Regions from separate parts of the Comamonas terrigena NBRC 13299 genome, predicted to be linked through region 2. Evidence: predicted binding sites of a transcription regulator. Region 2 holds the regulator's gene; the other holds the start of a gene.

Region 1 (7,790 bases), 2.1 Mb from region 2:
GCAAGCCGTGTTCAAGCCCGTGGCCGAAGCCATGGTGACCAATGAAGCCAAGATCGTCGAAGAGCTGAACGCCGTGCAAGGCAAGCCTTCGGACATCGACGGCTACTACCGTCCCGATGAAGCCAAGACCGGCACCGCCATGCGCCCCAGCGCCACGCTGAACGCCATCGTCGGCAAGCTGGCCTAAAGCCAGGTCTGTGCCCTGCCTCTGTGAAGGGGCGGTGGCGACGGCTACCAAAAACCGGCCGTCCCTTTGCGGGGCGGCCGGTTTTTTTATGTCCGGGTTATCGCACCGGCCTGGCCTGCGTACAGTGCGGCCATCGTCAGGACTCTCTTGTGACGCGAATGCATGCGCCATGCACATGCACCACCATGAGGCACAGAACTTGCTGCCTGCACGGTAAAGCTCCGCATGCCCCACCATGACTTCTGCCCTGCATTACCTGATTGCCGTCCGCCGCTGTGAAATGGGCGAGCTGGAGCAACTGCTGCACACCAGCACCCTGGTGCGCCAACTGGGTGCGCTGATCCATGCGCTGCAGGCCGAGCGCGGCCTGTCCAACATCGTGCTGGCCAGTGGTGGGCAGCGCGGCACCAGCGTTCGGCTGGCGCAGGTCCAGACAGCGGACCGCTGCACGGCACAGCTGCACCAGGCACTGGCGCAACTCGATCTGAATGCCTTCCAGGGCGGTCACGGTGCGCGGCTGTTCAACCATATCGCCTATGTGTTGCAGGGGCTGGACGCCTTGCCCGCGCTGCGCCAGCAGGTCAGCGCGCTGGCGCTGACACCCGATGCCGCCACAGCGGCCTATATCCGCCTGATCGCTGGCCTGCTGGCCGTGGTCTTCGAGGCGGCCGACAGCGCCACCGAGCCAGGCATTTCCCGCCTGCTGGTGGCCATGTTCCACTTCATGCAAGGCAAGGAGCTGGCCGGCCAGGAGCGAGCCACCGGGGCCGCTGCCTTTGGCAGCGGCCGCAGCCAGGCCGCACGCCAGCAGCACTGGCTGCATCTGATCGACGCGCAGGAGCGCTGCTTTCAGGTGTTTGCCGATTGCGCACCCGCCACGCCATTGGCGCTGTGGGAAAAGACCCAGCACCACAACCCCGAGTTGCTGGTGATCGAGCGCATGCGCCGCATGGGCTGCACCGCCGCCACCGGTCAGGCCCTGGATGCCGAGCTGAGCACACCCTGGTTTGAAGCCTGCACCGCCCGCATGGATGCCTTGTATGCCATCGAGGTGCAGCTGGCTGACGAGCTGCAGCAACGCTGCACCGCCCAGCTGCAGGCGGCCCGACAGGCGCCAGAGCCACGGGCACTGTTGCAGCGCAGCGCCGGTGCGGGTGACGCCCCTGCCCCCGCAGCGCCCGACGGCCTGCCCGATTTCTTCCATGCACCAGCCCCCGAAACCACGCTGCAACTGGGCAACAGCCTGGCACCGCAGCTGGGCCAGTCGGTGCTGAGCCTGGTCCAGGAGCAATCCCAACGGCTGCGGGCCATGCAAGCCGAACTGGAAACCGTGCGCTCCGCCCTGACCGAACGCAAGACGCTGGAGCGCGCCAAGGGTCTGCTGATGGCGCACCGCCAGCTCAGCGAGAGCGAAGCACACAAGCTGCTGCGCCAGACCGCGATGAACCAGAACCGCCGCCTGATCGATGTGGCCGAGGCCGTGCTGGCCATGGCCGATCTGCTGCCGCCGGCGCAGGGCTGACCTTCCCGCACACCATCCGAAACGCACCAACACACAGCAGCACTGGCGCCGGCACCCCTGCTGCAGCGCACCAAAACCGCGCTGCCATCCACCGATATGCGCACTGCAAAGCGCATCACCGCGCTCCATAGGCGGTGCTTCCCTGGGGAAACCCGCCGCTGGCAAGCTGGCACGGTTTCTGCATTCCTTGGCGGTGAATCCCGGCCAACGGCGGTCTGGAATCAGCCCCCACACACAGGACAACGGCGTCCCCATCCCCTGCGCACCGCAGACGGATCGGGACGCCGTTGTGCTTTGCAGCGCTGGAAACAGCCCTGTGGTGGGATCCGTCGTTCCGTTGAAAAAGCATTCGCCCCACGCACTGGAAGGAGCCGAACCATGGCACAGCACACCCCGGATACCGCTTGCACTCCCCCATCCACCCCGGCAGACCCCATGGAAGCGGGCAGCCGCCGCCAGTTTCTGCGCCAGGCTGGCGGCATCGCCGCAGGTGCCGCCCTGTACACCCAGTTGGGACATGGTGGCGTATGGGCCGCCGGATCGGACGCCCCGGAGAAAAAGGAAGTGAAGATCGGCTTCATCCCGCTGACGGATTGCGCCAGCGTGGTCATGGCCTCGGTGCTGGGGCTGGACCAGAAGTACGGCGTCAAGATCATTCCCACCAAGGAAGCCAGCTGGGCCGGCGTGCGTGACAAGCTGGTCAACGGCGAGCTCGACTTCGCCCATGTCCTCTACGGCCTGGTCTACGGGCTGCACCTGGGTGTGAGCGGGCCCAAGAAGGAAATGGCCGTGCTGATGACGCTCAACCAAAACGGCCAGGCCATCACCCTGTCCAAGAAACTGGCGGACAAAGGCGCAGTGGATGCCGCCAGCCTGGCCAAGCTCATGGCCAGCGACAAGCGCGAATACACCTTTGCCCAGACCTTCCCCACCGGCACCCATGCCATGTGGCTCTATTACTGGTTGGCATCGGCCGGGATCGACCCGCTCAAGGACGCCAAGGTCATCACCGTGCCACCGCCGCAAATGGTGGCCAATATGCGCATTGGCAATATGGATGGCTTCTGCGTGGGCGAACCCTGGGGCCACCGCGCCATCATGGACAACATCGGCATCACCGCCGTCACCACGCAGGACATCTGGCAGGGCCACCCCGAAAAAGTGCTGGGCACCACAGCCGAATTCGCACAGAAAAACCCCAACACGGCGCGCGCCGTGATGATGGCCATTCTGGAAGCCGGCCGGTGGATCGACGCCAGCCTGCAGAACAAGCTGAAGATGGCCGAGACCATTGCCGGCAAAGCCTATGTGAACACCAGCGTGGACGCCATCAACCAGCGCATCCTGGGCCGTTACCAGAACGGTCTGGGCAAGACCTGGGACGACCCGAACCACATGAAGTTCTTTGCCGATGGCGCGGTGAACTACCCCTACCTGAGCGACGGCATGTGGTTCCTGACCCAGCACAAGCGCTGGGGCCTGCTCAAGAGCCACCCCGACTACCTGGCAGTGGCCAAGCAGATCAACCGCACCGACCTGTACAGCCAGGCCGCGGCACAGCTGAAGGTGAACGTGCCCAAGGACACCATGCGCAGTAGCAAGCTGATCGACGGCGTGGTGTGGGACGGCAAGGACCCCACCAAGTACGCCGACAGCTTCAAGGTCAAGGCCTGAGCCACTACCGCCCTTCATTGATTTTTCAGGAGAAGCACCATGGTCAGTGCCATCTTTCATTCCCCGCGCGGTGATGCAGCCCCGCCCCAGGGCGCCATCGCCGCCGCGGCCGCCAACGACGCCACCCACAGCGCCCCTGCCACGGCACACAGCAGCACCGCTGCCAGCGCCCATGCACCCACCACTGGCCCCATGCCGACGGCCCCTTCACGCCTGCGCCAGCTGCTGGCGGCACTGGCACAGACCGTGCTGCCCCCCATCATGGGACTGGCACTGCTGGTGGGCCTGTGGTCGCTGGTGTCAGGCAGCACCGGTCAGGCCATTCCAGGGCCGCTGGACACCTGGCAGCAGGCCGTCGAGGTGTTCAGTGACCCGTTCTACCGCAACGGCCCCAACGACCAGGGAGTGGGCTGGAACGTGCTGGCCTCGCTGCAGCGCGTGGGCCTGGGCTTCGGGCTGGCCGCGCTGGTGGGAATTCCGCTGGGATTTGTGATCGGTCGCTTCCGCTTTCTGTCCCGCATGTGCAACCCGCTGATCAGCCTGCTGCGCCCGGTCTCGCCGCTGGCCTGGCTGCCGATTGGCCTGCTGGTGTTCAAGGGCGCCAACCCCGCCGCCATCTGGACCATCTTCATCTGCTCCATCTGGCCCATGGTCATCAACACCGCGGTGGGCGTGCAGCGCGTGCCCCAGGACTATATGAACGTGGCCCGCGTGCTGAACCTGAGCGAATGGAAAATCGCCACCACCATCCTCTTCCCCTCGGTGCTCCCCTATCTGCTGACCGGTGTGCGCCTGGCCGTGGGCACGGCCTGGCTGGTCATCGTGGCCGCCGAGATGCTGACCGGCGGCGTGGGCATCGGCTTCTGGGTCTGGGACGAGTGGAACAACCTGAACGTCAAGAACATCATCATCGCCATCTTTGTGATCGGCATCGTGGGCCTGCTGCTGGAATGGGCACTGGTGAAACTGGCTTCGGCCTTTACGTTTGAAGAGGTGAAAGCATGAACCATCCGACCTTGCACAACCCGTCGCTCTCCACCAAGTTCATCCAGATCCAGGGTGTGGAGCAGACCTTCACCACGACCAAAGGGCTATTCCCTGCACTGCGCGACATCAACCTGAACATTGCCAGGGGCGAGTTCGTGAGCCTGATCGGCCACTCGGGCTGCGGCAAATCCACCCTGCTGAACCTGATTGCCGGGCTGACCACCCCCACCGCCGGCAATCTGCTATGCGCCAACAAGGAAATCAAAGGCCCGGGCCCCGAGCGCGCCGTGGTGTTCCAAAACCATTCCCTGCTGCCCTGGCTGACCTGCCATGCCAACGTCCATCTGGCCGTCGAGCGCGTGTTCGGCAAAAAGGAAACCAAGGCCCAGCTCCAGGCCCGCACTGCGGCTGCCCTGGAACTGGTGGGGCTGAGCCATGCAGCGCACAAGCGGCCGGGCGAAATCTCCGGCGGCATGAAGCAGCGCGTGGGCATTGCCCGGGCACTGTCCATGGAGCCCCAGGTGCTGCTGATGGACGAGCCTTTTGGTGCACTGGACGCCCTCACCCGTGCCAAGCTGCAGGACGAGTTGCTGGAGATCGTGGCACGCACCCGGAGCACCGTGGTCATGGTTACCCATGATGTGGACGAAGCCGTGCTGCTCTCCGACCAGATCGTGATGCTCACCAACGGTCCCGCCGCCACCATTGGCGAGGTGCTGCAGGTGCCGCTGGCGCGCCCGCGCAACCGCGTGGCACTGGCCGAAGACCGGGACTACCAGCGCTGCCGCAAGGCGGTGATCGATTTTCTCTACACCCGCCAGGGCCATGTAGAAAAAGCGGCTTGACCCCGTCCACAGACGCCGGGCACCGCAGGCGTGCACTGCGGTGGGCCACGGCACGCGCTGAACACACCACGAACGCACCACCACGGTGCGTTGCAATACCGGGTGAAGCACCCGCTCCCGGGCAAGTTCCTGGAGCCAACTGGCACAGAAACTGCTTGAAATGAACGAGGCCACCGCTGGCCCGCAGACCTGCTATGCAATGGCGCAAAGCAGGTCGCACAAGACAAAGGCGTCTTTTCCCCGCAGCACACCGCTGCCCGGAAAGGACGCCTTTTTTGTTTTCGAACCTGGAATGAAGCAACCACCCACGGGGGCACGATGAAAAAATCCCAACTGGTTCTGGTAGGCAACGGCATGGCCGGTGTGCGCGCCCTGGAAGAGCTGCTGAAGATTGCACCCGATCTGTACCAGATCACGGTCTTCGGCGCAGAGCCCCACCCCAACTACAACCGCATACTGCTCTCGCCCGTGCTGGCCGGCGAGCAGACGCTCGATGAAATCGTGCTCAACGACTGGTCCTGGTACCAGGACCATGACATCCACCTGCACACCGGCTGCACGGTGACCGAGGTGGACCGGGTGCGCCGCGTGGTGCATGGCGTGGATGCGGCGGGCAACACCATCAGCGCCCCTTATGACCGCCTGGTGCTGGCCACCGGCTCCAACCCCTTCATCCTGCCGCTGCCCGGCCACGATCTGCAGGGCGTACTGGCCTACCGCGACATTGCCGACACCCAGGCCATGATCGACGCGGCCACCCGCTACCGCCATGCCGTGGTCATCGGTGGCGGCCTGCTGGGGCTGGAAGCGGCCAACGGACTGATGAAGCGCGGCATGCAGGTGACGGTGGTGCATGCCAGCGAATGGCTGATGGAGCGCCAGCTCGACGATGTGGCCGGCCGGATGCTGCAGCAGTCGCTGGCCGAGCGCGGCATGCAGTTCCTGATGCAGGCCCAGACCCAGGAGCTGCTGGCCGGCGACACCGGCCGCGTGCGTGCCGTGCGCTTCAAGGACGGCAGCGAAGTCCCGGCCGATCTGGTGGTCATGGCCGTGGGCATCCGCCCCAACACCGCCCTGGCCCAGCGCATGCACCTGCATGTGGACCGTGGCATTGTGGTCAGTGACACGCTGCAGACCGTGACCGATCCGCGTATCTACGCGGTGGGCGAATGCGCCGCCCACCGCGGCGTGGCCTACGGCCTGGTGGCCCCGCTGTTCGAGCAGGGCAAGGTGCTGGCCAACCACCTGGCCGAATGGGGCATCGGGCGTTACCAGGGCTCGCTGACCTCCACCAAGCTCAAGGTCACCGGCATCGACCTGTTTTCGGCCGGCAACTTCCAGGGTGGTGCGGACACGGAAGAAATCGTGCTGCGCGACCCCTATGCCCCCGGCGGCGGCGTCTACAAGAAGCTGGTGATCCAGGGGGACAAGCTGGTGGGCGCCTGCCTGTATGGAGACACCGTGGACGGCAGCTGGTACTTCAAGCTGCTGCGCGAAGGCCGCTCGGTCGCCGACATCCGCGACCGGCTGATGTTTGGCGAGTCGAACATCGGTGACACCGGCCACGAAGGCCACAGCAAGGCCTCGGCCATGGCCGACAGCGACGAGGTCTGCGGCTGCAACGGCGTGACCAAGGGTGCCATCTGCAAGGCAATCAAGGACAAAGGCTTGTTCACGCTGGACGAGGTGCGCAAGCACACCAAGGCCAGTGCCAGCTGCGGCTCCTGCACCGGGCTGGTGGAGCAGATCATCATGTTCACCGCCGGTGGCGACTATTCCAGCACGCCCAAGACCAAGGCGGTGTGCGGCTGTACCGACCATGGCCACCAGGCCGTGCGCGAGGCCATCACCCAGCACCACCTGCTGACCACGGATGCGGTCTTCCGCTTCATGGAATGGCGCACGCCCAATGGCTGCGCCACCTGCCGCCCGGCCGTGAACTACTACCTGATCAGCACCTGGCCCAAGGAGGCGCAGGATGACCCGCAGAGCCGCGCCATCAACGAGCGCAGTCACGCCAACATCCAGAAAGACGGCACCTACAGCGTGATTCCGCGCATGTGGGGTGGCGAGACCACGGCAGACGAGCTCCGCCGCATTGCCGATGCGGTGGACAAATACCAGATCCCCACGGTCAAGGTCACCGGCGGCCAGCGCATCGACCTGCTGGGGGTGAAGAAAGAAGATCTGCAGGCGGTGTGGAACGACATCGGCATGCCCAGCGGGCACGCCTACGCCAAGGCACTGCGCACCGTCAAGACCTGCGTGGGCAGCGAATGGTGCCGCATGGGCACGCAGGACAGCACCCAGCTGGGCAAGGATCTGGAACGGGCCATGTGGCGCATGTATGCGCCGCACAAGGTGAAGTTCGCCGTCAGCGGCTGCCCGCGCAACTGTGCGGAATCGGGCATCAAGGATGTGGGCATCATCGGCGTGGACAGCGGCTGGGAGATGCACATCGCGGGCAACGGCGGCATCAAGACCGAGGTGGCGCATTTCTTCACCAAGCTCAGGACTGCCGAAGAAGTTCTGGAGTACACGGGCGCCTTCATGCAGCTTTACCGCCTGGAAGGCT
Region 2 (7,790 bases):
CGTCCTGGTCGAGTTCGTCTCCGCCAACCCCACCGGCCCGCTGCACGTGGGCCATGGCCGCCAGGCGGCGATTGGCGATGCCATCAGCAATCTGTATTCCACCCAGGGCTGGAAGGTGCACCGCGAGTTCTATTACAACGACGCGGGCGTGCAGATCGACACCCTGACCAAGTCCACCCAGCTGCGCGCCAAGGGCTTCAAGCCCGGTGACGCATGCTGGCCGACCGACAGCGAGAACCCGCTGGCCAAGAATTTCTACAACGGTGACTACATTGCCGACATTGCCCAGGCGTTCCTGAACAAGGAAACCGTCAAGGCCGATGACCGTGAGTTCACCGCCAACGGCGATGTCGAGGACTACGACAACATCCGCAACTTTGCCGTGGCCTATCTGCGCAACGAGCAGGACAAGGATCTGCAGGCCTTCAACCTCAAGTTCGACGAGTACTACCTCGAATCGAGCCTGTACCAGAACGGCCATGTGGAAGACACGGTCAAGCGCCTGATCGAAAGCGGTCATACCTACGAGCAGGACGGGGCACTGTGGCTCAGGTCCACCGACTACGGTGACGACAAAGACCGCGTGATGCGCAAGACCGACGGGACCTACACCTACTTCCTGCCGGATGTGGCCTACCACATCCAGAAGTTCAAGCGCGGTTACGGCAAGGTCGTCAACATCCAGGGCACCGACCACCATGGCACGATCGCCCGCGTGCGCGCCGGCCTGCAGGCGGCCAATGTCGGCATTCCCCAGGGCTACCCCGACTATGTGCTGCACACCATGGTGCGCGTGGTGCGCAATGGCGAGGAAGTGAAGATCAGCAAGCGTGCCGGCTCGTATGTGACGCTGCGCGATCTGATCGAGTGGACCAGCAAGGATGCGGTGCGCTTCTTCCTGCTCTCGCGCAAGCCCGACACCGAATACACCTTCGACGTTGATCTGGCCGTGGCCCAGAACAACGACAACCCGGTGTACTACGTGCAGTACGCCCATGCCCGCATCCAGTCCGTGCTGCGCGCCTGGCAGGAAGCCGGCGGCGCGGGCGTGCCTGCGCTGGAGAAGGTGGACCTGTCCGCGCTGGAAGGTCCGCAGGCCCAGGCGCTGATGCTGCTGCTGGCCAAGTACCCCGAGATGCTGAGCGCCGCCGCTGCGGGCAATGCCCCGCACGACGTGACCTTCTACCTGCGCGACCTGGCCTCCAGCTACCACAGCTACTACGACGCCGAGCGCATCCTGGTGGACGATGAAGCGGTCAAGCTGGCGCGTCTGGCCCTGGTCGCCGCCACGGCACAAGTGCTGCACAATGGTCTGGCGGTGTTGGGCGTGTCCGCGCCCGAGCGTATGTAAGCATTGACTCGCAAAACTATGAAGACCAAGCAACGTGGCGGAACCCTGATCGGACTGATCCTGGGCATCATCATCGGCCTGGGGGCCGCTCTGGCAGTGGCGGTCTATGTGACCAAGGTGCCGGTGCCCTTCCTGACCAAGACCCCCAAGGACACCGAGGCCAAGGAAGCCGAACGCAACAAGAACTGGGACCCGAACTCGCCGCTGTACGGCAAGAACCCGGCCAACCAGACGCAGACGCAGCCGGTGACCCAGCAGCCCGTGGCGCCCACCGCGCCGCCGGTGGCCACGCCCACCACGCCACCGACCAGTGGCCCGGCCACGGGTGTCAGCACCCCGCCGGCCACTCCGCCGGCGCAGGACGCCAAGAAACCTGACGGCAAGGCCTCCTCGGCGGACCCGCTGGGGGACCTGGCCAACCAGAAGCTCAAGCAGTCGGAGGCCAAGGCCGCCGCCGCTTCGGGTTCGGACGGTTTCGACTACTTTGTGCAGGCGGGTGCCTTCCGCACCCAGGCCGACGCCGATGCCCAGCGCGCCAAGCTGGCCATGCTGGGCTGGGAAGCCCGCGTGAGCGAGCGCGAGCAGAACGGCCGCACCGTGTTCCGGGTGCGGGTGGGTCCATTCGGCAAGCGTGACGACGCCGAGCAGCTCAAGGGCAAGCTCGACGGCGCCGGGGTGGATTCGGCCCTGGTGCGCGTGCAGCGCTGACCGGCAGAACTTTTTGCCACGGCCCGGCTCTGACTGGGCAGTGAATATCCCCTAACAGGAGTAGCTTTGATGAAACGCCGTGAGTTTTCCTTGGCCGTCACCTCGGTCGCATCTGCCATGGCCCTGGGCGCCACCGCGACCGCCCATGCCCAGGCCGCCGCCCCCAAGGAAGGCAAGGACTATGTGAAACTGTCCAAGCCCGCCACCACCGAGGCACCTGCCGGCAAGGTGGAAGTGGTCGAGTTCTTCTGGTACAGCTGTCCGCATTGCAACGCTTTCGAGCCGGCATTCGCCGCCTGGAAGCAGAAGGCTCCCGCCCATGTGGTGGTGCGCCGTGTGCCCGTGGCCTTCAACGCCAGCTTCGTGCCCCAGCAAAAGCTGTATTTCACGCTGCAGGCCATGGACAACTTCGATGCCATGCACGTCAAGGTGTTCCACGCCATCCACGTGGAGCGCAACAAGCTGGCCACCGATGACGCCATCTTCGAATGGGTGGGCAAGCAGGGCGCGAACGTGGCCAAGTTCAAGGAGATCTACAACTCCTTCACCGTGGCCAATCAGGTGCGCAAGGCTTCGGCGCTGCAGCAGGAATACGATGTGGAGGGCGTGCCTTCCATGGGCGTGGCCGGCAAGTTCTACACCGACGGCCCCCGCGCCGGCAGCATGCAGAACGTGCTGAATGTGGTGGATTACCTGGCCAACCAGAGCCGCAAGGCCTGAGCGGTCCCGCTTTCGCCCGGCAGGGCCTGACCGCCCTGCACCCAGCCCGCTTTCCAGCGGGCTTTTTTGTGTCGATTTCCCTGCGAGTCGCCCACAGGGCAGCCCTGGGGAAAACCAGTGCCCTACAATGGCTGCAAGATTCATGCCTTCTCACATGACACGCAAACTCCTCCCGATACTCGCGCTTACGGTCCTGGCAGCTGCCATGGGCACGGCACAGGCCGAAAAGGCCGATCGCAACAAGCCCATGAACATCGAAGCCGATGCGCTGCACCATGACGAGCTGCAGCAGGTCAGCACGTTCACGGGCAATGTGGTGCTGACCAAGGGCACCATCGTGCTGCGCGGCGCCAAGCTGGAAGTGCGCCAGGACGCCGAGGGTTACCAGTTCGGCAAGGTCTGGGCGGCCCCCGGCAAGCGCGCGTTCTTCCGCCAGAAGCGCGACACCCAGCCCGGTGCACCCGAAGAGTACGTGGAAGGCGAAGGCGAAATCATCGAGTACGACGGCAAGAAGGACGATGTGCGCCTGATCCAGCGGGGCCAGCTGCGCGGCTACACCGGCGCCACGCTGAGTGACGACATCACCGGCAACATCATCACCTACAACAACCTGACCGATGTGTTCACCGTGGACGGCAACCGCCGCGCCACGCCGGGCAGCGAGGAAGCTGCGGCCGGCTCCGGTGGCCGCGTGCGCGCCGTGCTGGCGCCCAAGACCCAGCCCCCGCAGGCCCCGGTGGCGCCGAGTGCGCAGCCGCTCAAGCCTTCGGACACCATGAAATCGCGCAACCCGTGACCCGCTCTTCCGACACCCCGACCGCCCCAGGCGCCAGCAGCCGCCTGGAAGTGCACCATCTGGCCAAGTCCTATGGCAGCCGCAAGGTGGTCAAGGACGTGTCCCTGGCCGTGCAGAAAGGCGAAGTGGTGGGCTTGCTCGGCCCCAATGGCGCGGGCAAGACCACTTCGTTCTACATGATCGTGGGCCTGGTGCGCAGCGATGCCGGCGATATCTACATCGACGGCCACTCGGTGGCGAACATGCCCATCCACCAGCGTTCGCGCCTGGGTCTGTCCTACCTGCCGCAGGAAGCCTCCATCTTCCGCAAGCTCAGCGTGGAAGACAATGTGCGCGCCGTGCTGGAGCTGCAGCAGGATGAACAGGGCAAGCCCCTGACCAAGGCCGAGGTGGAGCGGCGCCTGACCGATCTGCTCAAGGAACTGCGTGTGGACCACCTGCGCTCCTCGCCGGCGATTGCGCTGTCGGGTGGCGAGCGCCGCCGCGTGGAAATCGCCCGGGCCCTGGCCACGCAGCCGCGCTTCATCCTGCTGGACGAGCCGTTTGCGGGTATCGACCCCATCGCGGTGATCGAGATCCAGCGCATCATCGGCTTCCTCAAGGAGCGCGGTATCGGGGTGCTGATCACCGACCACAACGTGCGCGAGACGCTGGGCATCTGCGACCACGCCTTCATCATCAGCGACGGCCATGTGCTGGCGCAGGGCACACCGGAAGAGATTGTGGAGAACGCCGACGTCCGGCGGGTCTACCTGGGCGAACATTTCAGGATGTAGCCCGTCACTTCCGCCGCCACGACACACACACAAGATCACAGAGAGGGAGCGTCGCGTTGAAGCCTGGTTTGTCACTGCGGGTGTCGCAGCATTTGGCGCTGACGCCGCAATTGCAGCAGTCGATCCGCTTGCTGCAGCTGTCCACGCTGGAGCTGGCGCAGGAAGTCGAGCAGATGCTCGACGACAACCCGTTTCTGGAAGTCGACAGCGACGACGCCCCCCGCGAAGACTTCGGCCTGTCCCAGTCGGACACGCCGGCGCAGGGCGATGACTATGCCGCCGATGGCGCGCTGACGGCAGGGGCTGCGGAGGCGCCCGCCGACAGTGCGGAAGGCCCCGGCAGCACGGAATACGATGCCCCCGACTGGGAGGGCGACGGCACCAGCGAACTGCGCCCCGATGACAGCGAATGGGGCGGCGATGCCCCGGCGCGCAACGCCCAGGGCGGCGATGGCGACGAGGTCAGCGCCCTGGATCTGGCCCGTGCACATGAATCGCTGACCGACCACCTGCTGCGCCAGTCGCTGTCGCTGCACCTGTCCGAGCTGGACCGCTATGTGCTGCGTTTCCTGATCGAGAACCTGAATGACGACGGCTACCTCGAAGAGTCGCTGCAGTCCCTGGCCGAGGGCCTGGCCGGCACGGACGATCCAGAGCAGCTCGACGAGCTGGTGCACCGCTTCACCGTGGCACTGCGGCTGCTGCACAGCCTGGAGCCGGTGGGCGTGGGCGCCCAGGGGCTGGCCGAATGCCTGCAGTTGCAGCTGAACCATCTGCTGCAGCGCGGTGAGGCCGAGGCCAGTGTGGTGGAGACGGCGCTGACCATCTGCGCCCAGCCGCTGGACCTGCTGGCCCGGCGCGATGTGCGCCGCCTGATGCAGGCCACCGGCAGCAGCGAAGAGCGCACCCGCATGGCCATGGCACTGATCGCCCGGCTGGAGCCCCGGCCCGGCCGGCGCTTTGTCAATGTGGAGCGCAACATCATCGTGCCGGACGTGATCGTCACCCGCGCCGGCCGCCGCGCCAGCGAAGGCACACCCCAGTTCAACGTGCAGCTCAACCCCGACGTGCTGCCGCGTCTGCGCGTGCACGATGTGTATGCCGGTGCGCTGCGCGGCCACAAGGGCAGCGAAGGCCATGCCGGCCTGCAGCAGCGCCTGCAGGAAGCCCGCTGGTTCATCAAGAACGTGCAGCAGCGTTTCGACACCATCTTGCGGGTGTCGCGCGCCATCGTGGAGCGGCAGAAGAACTTCTTCGTGCACGGCGAGCTGGCCATGCGCCCGCTGGTGCTGCGCGACATCGCCGACGAACTGGGCCTGCACGAATCCACCATCAGCCGGGTGACCACCGCCAAGTACATGGCCACGCCGCACGGCACCTTCGAGCTCAAGTATTTCTTCGGCTCCGGGCTGGGCACGGAAACCGGCGGCAATGCCTCCAGCACCGCAGTGCGGGCGCTGATCAAGCAGTTTGTCTCGGCCGAGAACGCCAAGAAGCCGCTGTCGGACAGCCAGATCGCCGAAATGCTCAAGGAGCAGGGCATCGAGTGCGCCCGCCGCACCGTGGCCAAGTACCGTGAGGCGCTGAAGATCGCGCCGGCCAATCTGCGCAAGACGCTGTAAGCGCAGCGGGGCTGCAGAGGGCGGCGGGGCGCCCGGTGAGGCCACGGCCCGCGGTGGCGGAACCCCTGCGTGGCATGCTGCGCTGCCGCAATCCCCCAGACCCGTGCAAACCGGCTGGGCAGCGCCGGCAGTTGGAGGTATCGTGCAGCCATCCTTGGTTCATTCCGCACATGCCACGGCCGTTGGCAGCAAAGGAGACCCCCCATGGTTGCACCGCTTTCTTCTTCCGCGCTGCCTCGCAAGCTGCTGTCGGCGCAGCCCGAACCCGACCACCCGCACAGCGTGGCCCGCATCGCCGTGGTGGGAAGCCTGCACATGGATGCGGTGCTGCACTTGGAACGCGTGCCCCGGGCCGGGGAAACCGTGATGGCCCACAGCCTGCGCTACCTGCCTGGCGGCAAAGGCGGCAACCAGGCCGTGGCCTGCGCACGCCACGGCGCCCAGGTCACGCTGTTTGGCTGCGTAGGCCGCGACCACCATGGCAACAGCCTGCGGCTGGCGCTGCACGACGCCGGCGTGGACATGGACCATGTGCAGGTGCTGGACGGGGTCTCTACCGGTGCGGCCATGGTGCTGGTGGAGGGCAATGGCCAGAACCGGATCTGCGTGGTGCCCGGCGCCAATGTGCTGCTGGAGCTGCCGGATGAGGCGCTGCTGAACGTGCTGGCCCAGGCCGATTTCGTGCTGCTGCAGCGCGAGACCTCGGACAGCGTGCTGGAGCAGGTGCTGGAGGCAGCACGCAGCGCCGGCTGCCGCGTGGTCTTCAACCCTTCACCGGTGCGCGAGCTGCCTGAAGCCTGGTGGCCCCTGGTCCACACCCTGGTGGTCAATGAGGTCGAAGCCGCCGCCTACAGCGATCAGGTGGTGGACAGCCCGGCCACGGCAGCCGACGCCGCCCAGCGCCTGCTGGCACGGGGCGTGTCCCAGGTGGTGGTCACGCTGGGTGCTCAGGGGGCGGTGGCCGTCTGCGGCGGGCGTGTCAGCACCCATCCCGCGCTGGCGCTGCCGGTGCTGGACACCACGGGGGCGGGCGACAGCTTTCTGGGGGCGCTGGTCACCCGGCTGGCCGAAGGCCATGCCCTGGGCGATGCCGTGCAATGGGGCATACGTGCCGCCAGCCTGTGCATGGGCCAGGTGGGCGCCCAGCCTTCCATACCGCAGCGGGCCCAGGTCGAAGCCCTGGCCGGTGGCGTGGCCAGCCCGCTGCATGTGCAGTAGGCGGCGGGGCGAGCGCGCCAGCCGCCGTGCCGGGCTGCAGGCGTGCCGTGCTCAGCGGGTGCTGCCGTCGCAGTAGGCGTGCCAGCCCGCCGGGGTGTTTTCAAAGCCGCGCTGCAGGGCCAGCTCCCAGGGGCGTTCGCAACTCTTGGTGCGTTCGCACCAGGCATGGCCGGTGGAAGGCTTGCAGCCATGGCTGTCGGTGCGCTTGCCCAGAATCGGCGGCTCCGGGGTTTCGTCCAGCGGCTGGGGTTCGGCCACGGCAGGCGCAGTGGCTGCGGCGGGCATGGCCTGGCCGGCGGTGGCAGGCGCTGCCGGCTGGGTGGGCGCGGACTGGCAGGCGCTGAGCAGGGCCAGGGCCGAAGCAGCCAGCAGCAGGCGGACACGGGCCAGTGCCGGGACAGAGGTCAGGAAATGCGTAGACATGCCCGCATCGTACGCAAATCCCGGCGGTGCGGAGTGTCCGGGAGGCCAGCAGGGGAGCCTGGACGGTCCGGACAGGGGGGACGCAGAAACTCCACCGCGCGCCGTGGCCGGGGTGTCTCGCGTATCCTTGGCGGCTTGCTATGAACCAATTGCACCTGTTTTTGCCCTGCGCCGCC

Evidence for each region. The regulator sigma-54, encoded in region 2, starts transcription at its own class of promoters, with help from an activator protein. The targets are predictions, from matches to a motif close to TGGCANGNAANCTGCTTT.
Region 1: a site for sigma-54 is predicted at 5,356-5,373, ahead of nirB (nitrite reductase large subunit NirB). Genes of this name have one in related genera too.

Annotation. Positions count from the first base shown of each region.
Region 1 is NZ_AP019749.1:2,327,366-2,335,155, forward strand. Features, by position in the region: gene CT3_RS10545 (NADP-dependent isocitrate dehydrogenase) at 1-187, shown strand, start outside; gene CT3_RS10550 (nitrate regulatory protein) at 423-1,709, shown strand; gene CT3_RS10555 (CmpA/NrtA family ABC transporter substrate-binding protein) at 2,145-3,383, shown strand; gene ntrB (nitrate ABC transporter permease) at 3,423-4,388, shown strand; gene CT3_RS10565 (ABC transporter ATP-binding protein) at 4,385-5,215, shown strand; gene nirB (nitrite reductase large subunit NirB) at 5,534-7,790, shown strand, end outside.
Region 2 is NZ_AP019749.1:4,405,284-4,413,073, reverse strand. Features, by position in the region: gene argS (arginine--tRNA ligase) at 1-1,351, shown strand, start outside; gene CT3_RS19970 (SPOR domain-containing protein) at 1,370-2,059, shown strand; gene CT3_RS19965 (thiol:disulfide interchange protein DsbA/DsbL) at 2,129-2,779, shown strand; gene lptA (lipopolysaccharide transport periplasmic protein LptA) at 2,934-3,575, shown strand; gene lptB (LPS export ABC transporter ATP-binding protein) at 3,572-4,351, shown strand; gene CT3_RS19950 (RNA polymerase factor sigma-54) at 4,408-5,973, shown strand; gene CT3_RS19945 (ribokinase) at 6,178-7,191, shown strand; gene CT3_RS19940 (hypothetical protein) at 7,243-7,614, opposite strand; gene CT3_RS19935 (THUMP domain-containing class I SAM-dependent RNA methyltransferase) at 7,755-7,790, shown strand, end outside.